DNA from 2 places in the Thalassotalea crassostreae genome. Region 2 is predicted to be linked to the other one. Evidence: predicted binding sites of a transcription regulator. Region 2 holds the regulator's gene; the other holds the start of a gene.

Region 1 (3,160 bases), 1.6 Mb from region 2:
CCGTTAACGGTAAAGTTGAAATCTTACCTATGATGTACTTAGCGTTATCATACGATCACCGCTTGATCGATGGTAAAGAGTCAGTTGGTTTCTTAGTAACAATTAAAGAGTTACTAGAAGACCCAGCTCGCTTATTATTAGATATCTAATCTAAAAACAAAGTTTAATAGAAAGCCGCTTTTTTATAGCGGCTTTTTAATGTCTGGATTTTGACAAATCCAAGGCAGAACTCATATAGGCTGTTAACGGTAAAGTTGAAATCTTACCTATGATGTACTTAGCGTTATCATACGATCACCGCTTGATCGATGGTAAGAGTCTGTTGGTTTCCTTGTAACGATTAAAGAGTTACTTGAAGATCCAGCTCGTCTACTTTTAGATATCTAATCTAAAAACAAAGTTTAATAGAAAGCCGCTTTTTTATAGCGGCTTTTTTATGTCTAAATTTCAGCAAATAGTTTGAAAAATGGCACTGTCATTGCGGCGTGCTTTTGGTTTTAACCTCCTGACGAATGCTGTGACTTAATTTTGTTAACCATGCAGTCGTCGTTGGCCGGGATTACGTTGTTAATCTCTGTCTGAGCTTTTAGAACCATAAGCCAATTGACAGAAACCAATTAGGTGTTTCTATGGTGTTATCATATTCACTATTAAAAGCTTTCAGGCCAAATGCTTGATGCCTATATCCAGCACTCACACTGAAATTATTACCAATTAACACTCCTGTTTCTGCAGAGAATTCATACATAATATGGCCTTCGCCACGCTCATCTTCATAATATGGTGAATCTTCATTATAGTTGATTGAAGCAAGACCAATCCCAGTATTTAAAACGAATAAAAATTGTATATCATCATTTAGATAAAATTCATTTTCGAGCCCTATATCTATAATGAACGGTAGGCTAAATCCTACAGAATATGTCGATAATTGTTCGAAGTTTTGGCTATCACCCTCTATCTGGTAATAATCAAAATACATAGGAAATTTTGTACCACCTGATAAACGCATTCCTAATGCTGAATCCCCTTCAAAAGACGCATTATAATCAACGTTTTCAAATTCACTGCTTGTCGTATAAACGCTGAAAGACATATATTTGTCTTCGGCACAAAGCCCTGTACTAAAAAGTGTCAGTAGTAGTAAATAAACTCTCATTTTACGTCCTTACATATTTTAATATTGTGAAAGATTTCGACATTATAAAAGCACAGCAATTATTGAAGTTCAGCAAGTTTTAAAAACGTATCGCTATTTGCGACCAAGGGGCTAATTATTTAATCCTTTATTAGTTTTTTGTTGTTAATTAGGATTATTGAGTCAGTATGCTTTATTAATGCGTGGTATTGCTGCAAGCGGGAACTAGTCATAAAGAAACGTGCACTTTGATAACGCATTATTGCAAGGTTTTAGAGCGAAATATGATCTCTCAATTAATGACGAATGGTAAGTGGTTGATAAATAAAGATATAATATTTGGCATAATCATTGAATACAATAATTGTTGTTTCCCATTTTTAGCATTTTATGAATTCAAAAAATACATTGTCATTAGCCAAGAAGCTTAAAGTTTTACTCGTTGAAACAGACAGAGAAAAAGCAAAAATTATCGAAGGTGTGTTGATAAGTGCTCGTTATGACGTAAAGCGAGTCGTCAACTCAGGCATTCCATTGCTTAAACAAGTTGAGAATACGCAACCTGACATCATTATTATTGATATGGAATCTCCAGATCGAGATATGCTAGAAAGCTTAAATCGTATATCTCACTCGATACCCAAGCCAGTCGTTATTTTTTCAGAGGAAGAAGACCAGAATACAATAACGCAATTGGTTAAGTCAGGCGTAAGTGCCTATGTGATAGGTGGTATAGATTACAGCAGAGTTAAATCTATAGTCGATATCGCAGTTGCACGCTTTTCACAGTACCAAAGCTTAAAAGATGAACTTAAACTGACTAAACAAAAATTGACCTCGCAAAAGAGTATAGAAAAAGCCAAGTTGTGGTTAATGCAAAGCCGTAACCTGTCAGAAAACGATGCTTACCATTTCCTTAGAAAAACGGCGATGGATAATAGCCAAAAAGTCGAAGATGTTGCTAATAACATGCTAGCGATGGCTAATATGTTTGCTGGAGATTCTGCGTAATGGTGGCTGCTCAATTACAAAGTAAAAGGCTTGAGTCGATTGAAAAAGAACAAATTACCCTTGGTTTTATGCCGCTTACCGACTGTGCTCCTTTAGTCGTAGCGAAAGAGTTAGGTTTTTTTGCGAAATTTGGTCTAAATGTTACTTTAAGTAGACAAAATTCTTGGGCAAGTATGAGAGATAAACTTGCGGCAAATGTATTAGATGCAGGGCAATTACTTGCGCCAATGCCGCTAGCTGGGGCTTTGGGTTTAGACGCTCATTGTAAAGGTTTAGTCGCTCCATTTGTGCTCAGTCGTAATGGCAATGCTATCACTTTAAGCCGTAACTTATTCGAAGCCATTAGCCCAGCTAAGATACTTACATCTTCATTAGATGCTTCCAGTCTTTGTTCTCAAGTTAAACTTAAAAAAAACAATAAACTTACTTTTGCCACTGTGTATCCCTACAGCTGTCATTATTTACAATTAATAAGTTACTTTAAGCAAGGTGGTGTAGATCCAAATGACATAAATATCGCCATCATATCGCCAGCGAATATGGTCCCTGCATTAAGGCATGATGATATTGATGGTTTTTGTGTTGGCGGCCCGTACAATGCTAAGGCGGTAAGGGAAGGAGTTGGAGTTACTGTTGCAACATCTATCGATATATGGCCTGATCTGCCTGAAAAAGTATTAGGCTTTAAGCGTCAATGGTATATCGAAAATCCAACAACAGCCTGCGCACTACTTAGTGCCTTATCATTGGCATGTGATTGGTTAAGTCAAATACCAAATCGTTTTGAAGCGGCAAAATTGCTAAGTCAAAAACAATACATTAATACATCAGTTGACGTTATTGCTCCGAGTTTATTGGGAAGCTGTTTAACGATGAGGGGCGCAGCGCCAAGAGCGGTGGACTTATATAACCGTTTTAGCAGTGATGAAACAGCTAATGCTAATCAACCTCAACAATCAGACTTTTGTCAGTTACAACAGTACTTCCTATCCGCATTTAGCCAAGCGGATT
Region 2 (3,160 bases):
TTACCGATACCAGTACTACTAAGCTTTTCACGAGTCATTAAACTATTGAGTAAAGCCTTCTCATCACAACTTTTAATTTTAGTCGAAGCAACTCTACTGATTTGTTCCAGAACGTTTTTTTTACTATTTCCCCTAACGCCACAAAGTGTGCGTTCGGGGGTTAGAATACTACTTAAATTCATAATTAGTGTTTAGACAATTTAGCCTTGTGCTTTAAAACTTGACGATCAAGTTTATCAATTAAACTATCAATAGCTGCATACATATCTTCATGGTCTGCGGAGCCAAATATTTCACCACCATTTAAGTGAATCGTTGCTTCCGCAATTTGCTGCAGTTTTTCAACTTTCAATACAACATACACATTATTAATATGATCGAAATGTCGTTCCAATTTTTCAAATTTCTGATTCACATATGAACGCATAGAATCGGTAACTTCAACATGGTGACCTGATAGATTAATTTGCATAAGCTGTATCCTTATTTTATCGGTTTAAATTAAGCTCTTTCTTTGATTCGAAGGCGGGATTCCTAATGCTTCTCTATATTTAGCAATAGTTCGCCTTGCAACGTTAATTCCCTGCTCGGACAATAATAGAGCTATCTTACTGTCGCTTAATGGTTTGCTTGGTTTTTCAGCTTCAACCAATTTTCCAATTAACGCTCTAATCGCTGTAGAAGAACATTCTCCGCCGCTTTCAGTGCTTACGTGACTAGAGAAAAAGTATTTCAACTCAAAAATACCTCTAGGTGTATGCATATACTTATTTGTCGTTACTCGTGAGATTGTAGATTCATGCATTTCAACAGCTTCTGCAATATCATTTAACACCATTGGACGCATCGCTTCTGGTCCATGCTCAAAAAAAGCTTGCTGCATTTGTACGATACAGTTTGATACTTTCAATAAGGTTTCATTTCTACTTAATAGTGACTTGATAAACCACTTAGCTTCTTGCAAGTGGGTACGAATAAATTGGCCATCACTCTCTGAGGTTTTGCTTTTAGTCAGTGCTGCGTATTGTTGATTAATGCCTAATTTTGGCGCTGTGTCTGGGTTTAATTCTACTGTCCACCGGCCATTTTTCTTAAATACGCTGACGTCAGGAATGACATATTGTTCGTCACTTTTGGCTATCGCATCACCTGGTCTTGGGTTTAACGTATGAATTAATCGCATGACCTCTTTAAGCTCATCTTCTTTAAGCTTAGTTTTGCGCATAATGGTTCTAAAATCGCGATTACCGAGTAAATCAATATGATTTTCAATAACGTTCTTTGCGTCGTCTAAATGTGGCGTGTCTTTATCAAACTGTGATAATTGAATGAGTAAACAATCTGCAATTGATTGCGCGCCAACGCCAATAGGATCGAATAAATGAATACGTTTTAATACTGCTTCAACTTCATCTAATTCTACTTCTTCATCGCCGAGACTTTCTAACACGTCTTCGACAGTGATTGTTAAATAGCCGCTGTCATCGATAGCGTCGATAATGGTAGTCGCAATTGTCTTATCAGTGTCGGTAAATGGGGTTAACTCCATTTGCCAGTATAGGTGGTCTTGAATGGAATCTGAGGTTTCGCCTTGATAGACGTAATCATCATCGGAACTGGCTGCTATACCAGTGTTAGATGTACCCGCACTAAAGCTTTCTTCCCAGGTACTGTCGACCGATAAGTCTTCTGGGATTTCGGTTTTATTTAAGGCTTCTGTTGTCGAAATTTCATCTCTGCTAGGTGCTGCATCTTCAGTGCCATCAAGGCTAGCTTCTGCGGAAGATATTTGTTCAATGGACTCATTACCTGATTCACTATCTGATTCATTCGAACCAGTTTCATCAACTTCTAAAAGTGGGTTCGAATCAAGAGCTTCTTGGATTTCTTGTTGCAGGTCGAGAGTAGACAATTGCAGCAATTTGATTGCTTGCTGCAATTGCGGTGTCATGGTTAAATGTTGCCCCATTCGGAGCTGAAGACTAGGTCTCATTGTCGAAAAACAATTCCAAAAAATATTTATGCAAATTAATTTAAATATTGACTCTATTGTCAAAAATTAAATTTAATGCGTGAAAAGTAATGCTGTAATAATTATAAAAGAGAGCATTACTTAATTAAAATTACTTTGATATCTTAAATATCACTTTACTAACTATAGCGTGAATTTTTCACCTAGGTATACATCTCGAACATGTTGGTTACTAAGCACCTGTTCAGCATTGCCTTCCGCGATTAATTCTCCATGGCTTACAATGTACGCATGCTCACAGACATCAAGAGTTTCCCTAACGTTGTGATCAGTAATAAGTACGCCAATCCCCCTCGCTTTGAGGTGTAAAATTATTTTTTTTATATCGCCAACCGATATAGGATCAACACCTGCGAAAGGTTCGTCGAGCAATATAAATTGTGGATCGGCCGCTAGCGCGCGCGCGATTTCAACACGACGTCGCTCGCCGCCTGACAAACTTTGCCCTGTGTTTTCAACAATATGTCCAATATTAAACTCTTCTACCAATGACTCTAACTTTTCTTGACGGCCAACGTCATCGAGATCTTTACGGGTTTGTAATATCGCCATAATATTGTCAAATACACTTAATTTCCGAAATATCGATGCTTCTTGTGGTAGATAACCTATACCTTGACGAGCTCTTTCGTGCATAGGTTGCAGGGTTAAATCTTCACCATTTAAACTTACTTTGCCATCATCGGAAGGAACTAGGCCAACAATCATATAAAACGAGGTGGTTTTACCTGCACCATTTGGTCCTAACAGCCCTACAACTTGTCCAGCGTTCACTGTTATGCTGACATCTTTTACCACTTTTCGGCCTTTATAGGCTTTGGCTAAATTTTCTGCTTTTAAAGTTGCTGTCATCGCTTTCTTTTATCACTTAATGTATTTATTTATTTATTTATTGATTGTTTTCGATTGTGCTATCTAATTTTTCTTCGGTTTTTTTATCAACCGCTTTTTTAGCTTCCGGTTTCAATATTGTAGTAACCGCTTCAGTACTTTCAGCACTTAGTTGTTCGGTAGCAATGTTGTAGGTGATAATATCGCCTTGCACCATACTACCTTCTTGGCTGACCTTTGCATTACCTTTTATAATGATCATCTGCGAAGAAGGTGAATAGCTTATTTCATTTGCTT

Evidence for each region. The regulator sigma-54, encoded in region 2, starts transcription at its own class of promoters, with help from an activator protein. The targets are predictions, from matches to a motif close to GTTGGCACGNNNNTNGNNT.
Region 1: the regulator sigma-54 is predicted to act here: its motif matches at 1,477-1,495, upstream of LT090_RS09370 (ANTAR domain-containing response regulator).

What each region holds. Positions count from the first base shown of each region.
Region 1 is NZ_CP017689.1:2,160,302-2,163,461, reverse strand. It holds gene odhB (2-oxoglutarate dehydrogenase complex dihydrolipoyllysine-residue succinyltransferase) at 1-149, shown strand, start outside; partial or broken gene LT090_RS17255 (2-oxo acid dehydrogenase subunit E2) at 254-337, shown strand; gene LT090_RS09375 (hypothetical protein) at 587-1,159, opposite strand; gene LT090_RS09370 (ANTAR domain-containing response regulator) at 1,529-2,149, shown strand; gene LT090_RS09365 (CmpA/NrtA family ABC transporter substrate-binding protein) at 2,149-3,160, shown strand, end outside.
Region 2 is NZ_CP017689.1:563,234-566,393, forward strand. It holds gene ptsN (PTS IIA-like nitrogen regulatory protein PtsN) at 1-182, opposite strand, end outside; gene hpf (ribosome hibernation promoting factor) at 185-472, opposite strand; gene LT090_RS02500 (RNA polymerase factor sigma-54) at 497-1,993, opposite strand; gene lptB (LPS export ABC transporter ATP-binding protein) at 2,156-2,884, opposite strand; gene lptA (lipopolysaccharide transport periplasmic protein LptA) at 2,922-3,160, opposite strand, start outside.